DNA from 3 places in the Mesorhizobium sp. M0938 genome. Region 2 is predicted to be linked to each of the others. Evidence: riboswitches for the same ligand, from Rfam matches in the RefSeq annotation. Region 2 holds a riboswitch; each other region holds the start of a gene.

Region 1 (4,043 bases), on a different contig from region 2:
TGGCCGCCATCGGCCCGGCGACGAACAGCAACGCCAGAACGATCAATGTTGTGTTCAGCACGGTCTCGGGAAGGCCGGCCGAAAGATACCGGCGCTGCGCCACCGGCAGGTTGGCATCGCCGACGGTGTTGGCGCCAAGCCTCATCAGTGCCAGCACCACGACGAAGGTCAACGCGATCTGCAGCAGCGTCAGCGTGACGGCGCGGGCGGGATCGAAATCGAAACGCAGCGCCTGGTAGATGGCGACCTCCAGTGTCGTCGCGCGCGGCCCGCCGCCCAGCGTGAGCACGATGGTGAAGGATGTGATGCAAAGCATGAAAACAAGCCCGGCGACCCCCGGCAGTGCCGCGCGCAGCGTCGGCCATTCGATCAGCCGGAAGGCGGGTCTGGCGCCCATGCCGAGCTGGCTCGCCAGTCGCCACTGGTCGACCGGCACGGTACTCAGCGCCTCAAGGAACAGCCGCGTGGCCAGCGGCAGGTTGAAGAAGACATGGGCAACGAGGATGCCGGACAGGCCGTAGATGCCCGGCCAGCCCTGACCGCCAATCGCGCTGAGCACACCGGCGAAATAGCCGGCACGGCCATAGAGGGCCAGAATGCCGAGCGCTGCGACGATGGCCGGCAGCGCCAGCGGCACTGCGAAGAGCTGCAGGATGAAGCCGCGGCCGAAGAACCGCGGATGCCTCGACAGCGCCCGCGCAACGAACAACGCCGGCACGACGGAGAACAGCGTCGAGAGAAGCGCCTGCCACAGGGTGAAACGGGCGATGCGGAAGAGGTAGGAATCAAAGGCCGACGCGGCGCCGGACAGGTCGCGCGCGCCCTCGACGATGAGACCGGCAAACGCACCGCCGATCAGCAATGCGATAGCGGCGAGCGCAAGAATGCCGGCGGTGATGCGGGAATCCGATGATGGCGCGCGTTGCACGCTAGACCACCAGATTCGAGATTCTTAGCGAGGATTGCGTTCCTTCGCGCCCCCCTCTGTCCTGCCCTCTTTGCCACCACTTGGCATCTCCCCCACGAGGGGGGAGATTGGCAGGTTCAGCGCTCCGCTCATTCCGGCAATGTCGGAGATTGGCGAAAGCCGGCATGACGGCCGATCTCCCCCCTTGTGGGGGAGATGTCCGGCAGGACAGAGGGGGGCGCCGTAGAGTGATCATCGTCAATCAGAAGCTACTTGCTCATCACCGACAGCCATTCGTCGACCCAGGCCTTGCGGTTGGCGGCGACCTCTTCGGGGCTGAACAGCAAGGTCTTGGTGGGCTTGACCAATTTGTCGAAAGCCGGGTTGAGTGGCTTGTCGGTTTTCCCGGCCGGGAACATCCAGTTCGTCTCGGGGATGACGTTCTGGAATTTCGGCCCGGTCATGAAGGTCAGGAACTTTTGCGCCAGCGGGTTCTTCGCGCCTGACGTGGTGATGCCGGCGACCTCGATCTGCAGATATTCGCCCTCCTCGAAGGAGGCCGCCTGATAGCGTTCGGTGTTCTCGGCGACCATGTGATAGGCCGGCGACGTGGTGTAGGACAGCACCATCGGCGCCTCGCCCTTAGTGAATAGGCCATAGGCCTCGCTCCAGCCCGGCGTCACGGTGAGCACCTTTGCCCTGAGCTTGGCCCAGGCTTCCGGCGCCTTGTCGCCATAGACCGACCTCACCCATAACAGCAGGCCGAGACCTGGCGTTGAGGTGCGCGGATCCTGGATGACTATCTTCTCATCGGCATTGCCCTCGACCAATTCCTTCAGGCTTTTCGGCGGGGTCTTCAGCTTTTCGGTGTCGTAGACGACGGCGAAATAGCCATAGTCGAACGGCACGAAAATATCGTCGCTCCAGCCCCCCGGCACTTTGACGTCCGACACCGGGCCATGCGGCGAAAACAGGCCGGTGGCCTTGGCTTCCACCGTCAGATTGGTATCGAGGCCGAGCACGATGTCGGCCTTGGTCGCGGCCCCTTCCAGTCTGACGCGGTTGAGCAGCGCGACGCCGTCGGCGACCGCGACGAATTCGAGAGAACAGCCGCATTCCGCCTCGAACGCCTTCTTCACCGCGGGGCCTGGACCCCACTCGGCGGTGAAGCTCTCATAGGTATAGACGGTGAGTTTCTCCTGCGCGGATGCCGGCCCGGTGCCGCCCAGAATGGATGCCGCAAGCAGCATTGCCGAAACAAGAGAGTATAACAGCGTGCGCATCGGCGCCTCCTTCGTTGGCATTGAAAGGAATTGAGGCGTCGGGTTGTCCGAAACGTCTAATCCCTCCGCCGGTACAAACCGGATCAGGTTCAGCGGGTTGGCATTGTTGCCTCTCAGCCGGTCCGCGAAGATCGCGTCCAGCACCCCGTTAGAGCGTTTCGACACATAGGCCCGGCCGAAGTGCTGCGCAAGCTGAAGTTTGCAGGGCATCCGGAGCACGGCCTTCCGTTTCGCAAGCAGGGCTGGTAAGGGCCACGCATATGAGCAAATTTACCATCCTGCTTGGCGGCGATCTTATCCGCACGCCGCTGCTCGACCGCCAGGTCGAAGGCTCCCGTGTCATCGCCGCCGACGCCGGCATCGGCCATGCTCGGACGCTGGGCCTGACGCCGGAACTCTGGGTCGGCGACTTTGATTCGGTGCCGGCGGATTTGCCGGACGATCTGGCCGCCGTACCCCGCCAGGTCTTTCCGGCAGAAAAGGACAAGACCGACGGCGAACTGGCTATCGCCGCCGCGCTCGAACGCGGCGCGACCAGCCTCGTGCTCGCCGGCGCGTTCGGCGGCAAGCGCACCGACCACGCCTTCCTGCACCTCGCGCTCAGCATCCGACTGGCCGAGGCAGGCATAGAGGTGCTTTTGACTAGCGGCGCACAGGAAGGCATCCCCTTGCTTCCCGGAAAGACCGGCTTCGATTACACCGACGGCACGCTGTTTTCGATCCTCGGCTTCTCCGACCTTTCCGGCCTGACCGTTACCGGCGCCAAATGGCCGCTGAACCATGTCGAAGTGGCGTTCGGCTCGTCGTTGACCATTTCCAACGAAGTCAAGGGCCGGCTCGAAATCGCGCTGGGCAGCGGCCGCGCGCTGTTGCTCGCCCATCCTTTTCCCCTACCTGAAAGCTGACATGGCGCCGCCACTTCTCAATCTCGACGGGATAAAACTGACCTTCGGTGGCACACCGCTGCTCGACGGGGCGGAGCTGACGGCGTCGGCGGGCGACAAGATCGCTTTGGTCGGCCGCAACGGTTCGGGCAAGTCGACATTGCTGAAGATCGCTGCGGGATTGATCGAGCCGCAGGATGGCGAGGTGTTCCGCCAGCCTTCGGCGACAGTGCGCTACCTGCCGCAAATGCCCGACATGGACGGTTTCGCCAGCGTCCGCGCCTATGTCGAGGCGGGGCTCGGACCCGCTGACGATCCTTACCGTGCCACCTACTTGATGGAGCACCTTGGCCTGTCCGGCGAGGAACGGCCGGGCGATCTGTCTGGCGGCGAGGCGCGGCGCGCCGCCCTTGCCCGTGTCATGGCGCCGGAGCCCGACATTCTTCTCCTCGATGAGCCGACCAACCATCTTGACCTCCAGGTTATCGAATGGCTGGAGGAGGAGCTTGCCCGCACCTCTTCGGCGCTGATTGTCATCTCGCACGACCGTCGCTTCCTCGAGCGCGTATCGCGCGCCACCATCTGGCTCGACCGCGGCCAGACCCGCCGGCTGGACAAGGGCTTTGGCCATTTCGAGGAATGGCGTGACACCGTGCTGGAAGAGGAAGAGCGCGAGCAGCACAAGCTCGGCCGCCAGATCGTGCGCGAAGAGCACTGGCTGCGCTATGGTGTGACGGCAAGGCGCAAGCGCAACATGCGCCGGCTCGGCGAGTTGCAGACCATGCGCCAGCGCTTTCGCGGCCATCGCGGCGCCGAGGGCGCGGCGACCATGGTGGCAAGCGACGCCGCCGAATCCGGCAAGCTGGTCATCGAGGCCAAGAACATCGAGAAAAGTTTTGGCGACCTCACCGTGGTGAAGGGCTTCTCGACCCGCATCCAGCGCGGCGACCGTGTCGGCTTGGTCGGGCC
Region 2 (4,043 bases):
TCGGCATCCGTGGCGACAATGAGCTTGCCGCAGCGCGCATGCGGGACCGCCCGCTCCTCGCAATAACGGTAGAGCTTTTCCCGGCCTGCCACGCAGAGCTTGGCCTTCAGCGACCCTGCAGGATAGTAGATGCCGGCATGGATGACCTCGGAATTGCGCGAGCTCGTTCCGGTGCCGATCGCGTTCGCAGCCTCGAGGATCAGGGTGTCCAAGCCGCGCTGCGCCATCTCTCGCGCGATCGCCAGGCCAACGACGCCGGCGCCGGCGACGATGCAGTCGACATGGTCCATGATCAGGCCACCTCAGCCTTGTTGTTATGCCTGATAAGCCGTTCGGTGGCCATGTGCCGGCGACGCGCGTGGACGGCTTCGCGCAGGTTCTCGCGTTCTGCGGCTTCGAAGCTGAAATTCTGCATGTCTGCGTCGATCCGGCAATCCTTGGAAAGGGCTTGACACCCCTACAAGAAACAGCTGCATCAAACAGCATAATGCAAGAGGGGCATACCTGCCGATGCTCCGGACCTACGTCCCGGCATGCAGGACAGGAGGCATCATGGACGCTCGACCGAATTCTCCCGAAGCTCGCGACATCAGCTACCACATGCACGGCTACACCAATGCCCGCAAGCATGAGGAGGCAGGGCCGCTCGTCATCGAGAAGGGCGACGGCATCTATGTCGAGGATCTCGCCGGCAACCGCTATATCGAGGCGATGGCCGGGCTTTGGAGCGTCGCGGTCGGCTTTTCGGAGAAGCGGCTGGTCGATGCGGCGATGCGCCAGATGTCCAAGCTGCCTTACTATCACGACTTCGGCTCCAAATCGCATTCGCCGCTGATCGATCTCGCCGAGAAGCTGGTGCAGATGGCGCCGGTGCCGATGAGCAAGGCATATTTCACCAATTCCGGTTCCGAGGCCAACGATACGGCCATGAAGATGATCTGGTACCGGTCGAACGCGCTCGGCCAGCCGGCGCGCAAGAAGATCATCAGCCGCAATCGCGGCTATCACGGCGTCACCATTGCTTCAGCGAGCCTGACCGGCCTGCCCAACAACCACATATCCTTCGACCTGCCGATCGCCAATGTGCTGCACACCTCGACGCCGCACCACTGGCGCGAGGCGCTGCCGGGCGAGAGCGAAGAGCAGTTTTCAAGCCGGCTTGCCGACGATCTGGAAAGGCTGATCCTGGCCGAGGGACCGCAAACCATTGCCGCCTTCTTCGGCGAACCGATCATGGGCGCCGGCGGCGTCATCGTTCCGCCGGCCGGCTATTGGGAGAAGATCCAGGCGGTACTGTCGAAATACGACATCCTGCTCGTCGCCGACGAAGTCATCTGTGGCTTTGGCCGAACCGGCGAGATGTTCGGCTCGCAGACCTTCGGCATCAGGCCCGACATCATGGTGCTGTCGAAGCAGATTTCTTCGTCGTACCTGCCGATCTCGGCCCTGCTGATCAACGAAAAGGTTTTTGAGCCGATTGCCGACGAAAGCAATCGCATCGGCACCTTCGGGCACGGCTTCACCGGCGGCGGCCATCCCGTCGCGGCGGCGGTCGCGTTCGAGAACCTGAAGCTGATCGAGGAGCGCGATCTTGTCGGCAATGCGCGCACGGTCGGCGCGCATATGCAGAAACGGTTGCGCAACCTCGCTTCGCACCCGCTTGTCGGCGAGGTACGCGGTGTCGGCCTGATCGCGGCAGTCGAACTGGTCGGCGACAAGGCGAACAAGACCCCGTGGGAGACCGCCGGCGCGCTGGGCGGGCTCGTCAATGGCTTCCTGCAGCAGAACGGCGTCATCTCGCGCAACATGGGCGACGCGCTGGCCTTCTGCCCGCCGCTGATCATCACCGAGCCTCAGGTCGATCAGATGGTCGACGCATTCGAAAGATCGCTCGAAGCCGCCGCCGAACAGGTCGGGTCACAGGGCTGAACAGGCCACCCGAAGGCAGAGGCTGAATTGGCGTTGCGATTGGCACTGGATCATACTTGAACATCCTTTGCGCCGGTGCTACGTCCACCGATATCGACAGGGGCGCTCCGTATTGCCGGGGCTGAGATGGTGGGCGTCAAGCCTTCGGTCCCTCAAGCTGATCTGGGTAATGCCAGCGGAGCGAGGCGACAATGTTTTCAGGTGCACAGATTTCCCTCTATCCGATGTGCGACGATTTCGTCGGCGTCATCCTTGGGGCGCTTTCGGCGATGGATCCCTATCGCCCGAATTTCCGCATCGAAACCGACGACATTTCGACGCTGATCGTCGGTCCGCCGGAACAGCTTTTCCCGGCCATGCGCGATCTGTTCGCATCGGCAGCGGCGAGCGGCGTGCACTGCGTGTTGTCGGCAGCGGTGTCGCGTGGCTGTCCGGGCGAGCCCGACGATCCGATCTGCACGCCGATTTCCGGCAGCAGCCATAAACTGTCCCTGGCCGAGCGCATCGACGCGGCGCGGGCGCATGTCGACAGTGCGAAAAAACTCGGACAAGAGGTCGCCGCACAGTTCTCGCTCTATCCGCTCGGCGAGGGCCATCACATGGACGAGATCTACGGCTGCATCGAATTTCTCAAGACTTCGGGCGTCTTCGACAGGTCGAAGAATTTCTGCACGAAGCTGAGGGGCGATGCCGGGCCGGTGTTCGCGACGTTGTCGGAGGCCTTCCTTCGCTTCGGCGCGCCGCAGGGCCATGTCGCGCTCGATCTCACCGTGTCGGCGAACAGCCCGAGCCCTCGGTAGGTGTCGATATCAGCCGGCCTGCAAACGGCGGTCTCCAGACAATGCAAGTTCGCGCTGCCCCTCACCCTTATCTTCTCCCCGTTCTTCAGGGAGAAGGTGCCGGCGGGCGGATGAGGGCAGCGCCGATCGACAGTGACTAAAGAGCCGCAAACACGCTTTTCACCGCATCGGCCGTCTTGGAGACGACGATGTCGGCCTCTTCGCGCGTCAGGCAGAGCGGCGGCGCGAAGCCCAGAATGTCGCCCTGCGGCATGGCGCGACCGATGACGCCGCTTGCCGCAAGAGCGGTCGCGACCTGCGGCCCGATCTTCTGCGAGGCGTCGAAGAACACGCGGTCGTCCTTGTCGGCAACGAACTCGATTGCCGCCAGCATGCCGTCGCCGCGTACCTCGCCGACGTTTTTGTGGCCGCCGACGGCTTTCGCCAGTTCGGCAAGGAAATAGGCGCCGGTCTCGCCGGCGTTGGTCACCAGGTCCATCTCGTCGATCAGTTCCAGGTTGGCGACACCGGCGGCAACGCAGATTGGGTGCGCCGAATAGGTCCAGCCGTGGCCGAGCGAGCCGAGCTTGTCGGAGCCCTGCACCAGCACTTGCCAGACCTTGTCCGCGACGATGACGCCCGACAGCGGCGCATAGGCCGAGGTCAGGCCCTTGGCGATGGTGATCAGGTCGGGCTTGATGCCGTAATGGTCGGAGCCGAACATGGTGCCCAGCCGGCCGAAGCCGGTGACCACTTCGTCGGCAACCAGCAGCACGTCGTACTTCTTCAGAACCGCCTGGATTTTTTCCCAGTAGAGGGCGGGCGGCGGCACGATGCCGCCGGTGCCGAGGATCGGCTCTCCGATAAAAGCGGCAACCGTGTCCGGGCCCTCAGCCAGGATCATCTCTTCGAGCTTATCGGCGCAATACTGCGAGAACTGCTCCTCGCTCAGCGAGCGGTCGGCGCGGCGGAAATAGTAGGGCGCCTCGGTGTGCAGGATCGGCGCACGCGGCAGGTCGAAGGCGTTGTGGAACAGGTCGAGCCCGGTCAGCGATCCGGTCATGACGCCGGAGCCGTGATAGCCGCGCCAGCGCGAGATGATCTTCTTCTTCTCCGGCCGGCCGAGCACGTTGTTGTAGTACCAGATCAGCTTGATGTTGGTTTCGTTGGCGTCGGAACCGGAAAGGCCGAAATAGACCCTCGACATGCCTTGGGGCGCCCGGTCGATGATCATCTTGGAAAGCGTGATCGACGCCTCGGTGCCGTGGCCGACATAGGCATGGTAGTAGGCGAGGTTCTTCGCTTGCGCGGCGATGGCGTCTGATATCTTCTGGC
Region 3 (4,043 bases), on a different contig from region 2:
TAGCCCGGCGCGATGTCGGTCGTCAGCGGTCCAAGCGTATAGAACGGCGCCTCGCCGCAGACGGCGAGTTGCTTGTCCATGTTCGCCTTGATTTTGTGCATCGGCACGTGGCCAGGCCCCTCGATCATCACCTGGCAATCCTTCGCCCAGGCGATCTGCGTCAGCTCGCCGAGCGTTTCCAACTCGGCGAACTGCGCCGCGTCGTTGGCATCGGCGATCGAGCCCGGACGAAGGCCGTCGCCGAGCGAGAAGGAGACGTCGTAGGCTCTGGCGATGTCGCAGATCTCCGCGAAGTGCTCGTAGAGGAAGCTTTCCCGGTGATGGTGCAGGCACCATTTGGCCATGATCGAGCCGCCGCGCGAGACGATACCCGTGACCCGGTCGACGGTCAGCGGGATGTAATGCAGCCGCACGCCGGCGTGGATGGTGAAATAGTCGACGCCTTGCTCGGCCTGTTCGATCAGCGTGTCGCGGTACACCTCCCAGGTCAGATCCTCGGCAATGCCGCCAACCTTCTCGAGCGCCTGGTAGAGCGGCACCGTGCCGATCGGTACCGGCGCGTTGCGCACGATCCAGTCGCGGATGTTGTGGATGTTGCGGCCGGTCGACAGGTCCATCACCGTATCGGCGCCCCAGCGGATCGCCCACACCATCTTTTCGACCTCTTCAGCCATCGACGATGTGACGGCGGAGTTACCGATATTGGCGTTGATCTTCACCAGGAAATTACGGCCGATGATCATCGGCTCGCTTTCGGGATGGTTGATGTTGGCGGGAATGATCGCCCGTCCGCGCGCCACCTCGTCGCGGGCGAATTCGGGCGTGACGAAATCGGGCAGCGTCGCGCCGAAAGCCTCGCCGTCGCGCTCAAGCTTGCCGCGCAGGATCTCGCGACCAAGGTTCTCGCGGATGGCGACGAACTCCATTTCGGGTGTGATGATGCCGGCGCGCGCGTAGGCAAGCTGCGTCACCGCCTTGCCTGCTTTGGCCCTGAGCGGTCGGTGGCGGATGGGAAATTCTGGCGTCAGGCGTTCGCCCGTCGCGAATCCGTTGTCCTCCGGCCGGACATGGCGGCCGTCGCAGCCCTCGACATCGCCGCGCGCCAAGATCCATTCGTGGCGAAGCCGGGCCAGGCCTTTTTCGATGCTGGTTTCGACAGCCGGATCGGTATAGGGGCCCGACGGATCGTAGACGGTGACGGGCGGCTCGCCGGCCGTGGGATGGACGGAAATCTCGCGCATCGGCACCCTGATCTGCGGGTAGAGGACGCCGGGCTTGTGGATTTTCCGCGAGGCGGGCAGTGGTCCCGTCGACACGGCGGGGGTGAGGGCATTCATCTTGAGGCTCCTTTGCTCATGCATTGGAGACCCAGTTCTGTGCCGGAAGGATGAAAAGACGCTTCTGTCGACCTGCCGAAACAGGACTTCGGGCGTGAACTCCCGCAAAGCGCTTGCACCGTCCCTACGCCAGTATGAACTGGATCAGGTTCAACGGGTCACTGCGCCGCGAAAGCCAGCAGTATCTCAGCCCCTTGCCGGGACTCCCCTGGTGAATGCCTCAAGTTGAACGGGCCGGGGTTGTCTTGTCAAGCGCATGTTCGTCCTGCGGCGGCGGTGGGCGGCAATCAAATTGGGCCCAAATTGGGCCGATGGCCTCGCCACGGGTCGCGGAGAAGTTCCGCGGCAGATAGGGCAGGTGTGGCCAAAGCTGCATTTGCCTCGTCAAATGACATTGACGTAGACGGAACTGCTGCGTTTCAAGGATCTTAAGCCGTCAATGCCTGATCGGAACAGAACTGGTGGGCCGCCCGAACGCCCCACAAACATCGTGCTCTCGATCACCTCCTATTGTCGCCGGAAAAGGGGTGATCGACCAATCGATCAAGTCGACCGCTCGCTGAAGGGCGCCCTCGGTTTCAGCACGGCTGGGCGAAGTGGCAATGACATGTCCAATCCAGTCTCGGAAATCCCCCTTCCTGACGATCGGTGTCTTGGGTTCAACATTCAATTTGACCTCGGCCACACCTGATATAGCAGCTGCCTGAGTGTCGCCACCAATCCAGTCCAGGGTGCCATCTTGACCAGGAAGCAGGAATCGCGCGGCCGCAGTATGCGAATGCTTTTTGCGCAGATCCCATTCCTCGCCAATGACAAGCTTGATGTGCTCGGTGACGAGGTCGACACCGTAAGCTAACTGGACCAGTTGAGGGTCGGGCGCGCCACTAAGACGCGGATTGACTTCAATGACAACTGGGCCGCGTTTCGTGCACCGGAGTTCAACGTTAGTTGGCCCCCAGCCAAGGCCGAGAGCCCGCAAACAGCTCAGCGAAACATCGGCGATGCGCTCACGCTCCTGATCGGTTAGCAGGGCCGGATACGTCACCTCACGTATGACGAAATGGGGGAGGGGACCAAAGTCATTGGCGCAAATCGCAACGACCTCATTCCCCATAACATTAATGCTATAGAACGGGCCCTGTGCGAATTCTTCGACGAGTATTTTCGGTGTAGACCGCCATATGTGCTTTCCGCCCAATAGATAGGTCGTATGTTCGGCTACGTCTTCGAGGCTGCGGCACAATCGGACACCTATGCTGCCGCTGCCTACTGCCGGCTTAAGAATCACGGGCAGGCCGATCTCTGCAGCCGAGCTTTCTACCTCCGCCGCATTCGTTGCCAACCGATAAGCCGGTATTGGAACGCCGGCCTGCGCGAGGAGTTGGCGTTGCTTGAATTTGTCGCAGCTTCGTTCAATCGATTCAGGGTTCGGTCCCGGTAGATCGAAATGCCGGCAAAGCTTGCCAACTGTCGCATAGATCGATTCATGGTCCCCGGCAAAGCCAGTAATGCCAACAATGTCGTGGGTAGCACGCAGCCGCGAACTTTCGCGGACCAACGCTTCGAGATTGCCAGTGTCGACACGGATTGCCTCAACGTTTTCCGCCGAAAGATAGTCGTACCGAGGTGGATCAGCCGTCAGAGTAATTGGATGAAGACCAAGACACTGAGCCGCTTGGACGTATAGCTGACCAGTACCCCTATGGCCTTCGACCAATATGAGCGCTCTTCTTCTTACCATTGCTGTTAATCCCGATGTTGCGTGCTGGCGGCGGTCCGAGGGTACCGGTGTCACTTTTGTGGCCGTGCCGGACCTCAGACTCGGGGTGCCGTACCATTGTCAACGACTGACGGTTGTAAAAATCTTGTAAATTGATTTGAAGGATCTGTTGCAGCGTTTTTGATTAGGGCGGCGTCGGAGGCTTGCTCCGTTCAAACCAGGTTAGCTGGGGTTGGTGTGTGATCCCGTGGGCCTGGGCGTGACCTGCCCCTCGGGTAGGGCACGCCAAGCTACATCAAACTCGCAGCACAAGAACATGCGCTCTGGTCATACTGGCTCATGGTGAGCCCTGAATCTGGAACCGGCCCGATGTGTAAGCTGCGAGCCGTCAAACGGCCCCATTCAATCATGGAGTCACATCATTTAAGATCGCGAAAGCTGTCATTGCGGGTTACGGAACTGCTTTCCGATGACATTCGAAGATGCGATCGGGCGTCAGAACCGGATCGCTGACCGCCGCTTCCACCTCGGCGAGCCCGGCTGATATAATCAGGTCTGAGGCTGCGCGCCCTGTCGTTCCCAGCATTTACATTAGGCAGCCTTGCCAAGATTGTCCCGCAGCAGAACCTGCCTGAGCGCATCGACGAACGTCCGAATATCTGTCGTACTATGGGCAGGCGTAACCGTCACCCTGAACCGCTCGGTTCCCACCGGAACACTCGGCGCCAGAATTGGCTGAACGTATATTCCATGCTGATCCAGAAGCTGGCGGGACGCTTCCTTGCAACGGAATGGATCACCAATAAGCACAGGAATGATGTGGCTTCGGGTCGGCATGACGGGGATGCCCGCCTCTTTCAGCAATCCGATTAAAAGTTTCGTTTTCCGGTGCAGATCAATTCGTTCTGAATCTGAATCGCGAAGATGGCGCAGCGCTGCCAGCGCACCAGCCGCCAGCGCTGGCGCAAGCGCCGTGGTGAAAATGA

What was found. A riboswitch is a leader RNA that binds a small molecule or an ion and turns the genes downstream of it on or off. The one in region 2 is predicted to bind thiamine pyrophosphate.
Region 1: another riboswitch for thiamine pyrophosphate. It lies ahead of thiB (thiamine ABC transporter substrate binding subunit); the one in region 2 lies ahead of NKH73_RS11605 (YkoF family thiamine/hydroxymethylpyrimidine-binding protein).
Region 3: another riboswitch for thiamine pyrophosphate. It lies ahead of thiC (phosphomethylpyrimidine synthase ThiC); the one in region 2 lies ahead of NKH73_RS11605 (YkoF family thiamine/hydroxymethylpyrimidine-binding protein).

The regions. Positions count from the first base shown of each region.
Region 1 covers NZ_JAMYNS010000002.1:170,025-174,067, forward strand. The annotation lists gene thiP (thiamine/thiamine pyrophosphate ABC transporter permease) at 1-928, opposite strand, end outside; gene thiB (thiamine ABC transporter substrate binding subunit) at 1,177-2,190, opposite strand; TPP riboswitch at 2,234-2,348, opposite strand; gene NKH73_RS03510 (thiamine diphosphokinase) at 2,451-3,095, shown strand; gene NKH73_RS03515 (ABC-F family ATP-binding cassette domain-containing protein) at 3,097-4,043, shown strand, end outside.
Region 2 covers NZ_JAMYNS010000005.1:353,237-357,279, forward strand. The annotation lists gene NKH73_RS11590 (NAD(P)/FAD-dependent oxidoreductase) at 1-290, opposite strand, end outside; gene NKH73_RS11595 (hypothetical protein) at 293-415, opposite strand; gene NKH73_RS11600 (aspartate aminotransferase family protein) at 553-1,929, shown strand; TPP riboswitch at 2,018-2,130, shown strand; gene NKH73_RS11605 (YkoF family thiamine/hydroxymethylpyrimidine-binding protein) at 2,121-2,729, shown strand; gene NKH73_RS11610 (aspartate aminotransferase family protein) at 2,866-4,043, opposite strand, start outside.
Region 3 covers NZ_JAMYNS010000030.1:29,721-33,763, reverse strand. The annotation lists gene thiC (phosphomethylpyrimidine synthase ThiC) at 1-1,337, opposite strand, end outside; TPP riboswitch at 1,441-1,557, opposite strand; gene NKH73_RS30920 (ATP-grasp domain-containing protein) at 1,774-3,078, opposite strand; gene hemA (5-aminolevulinate synthase) at 3,649-4,043, opposite strand, start outside.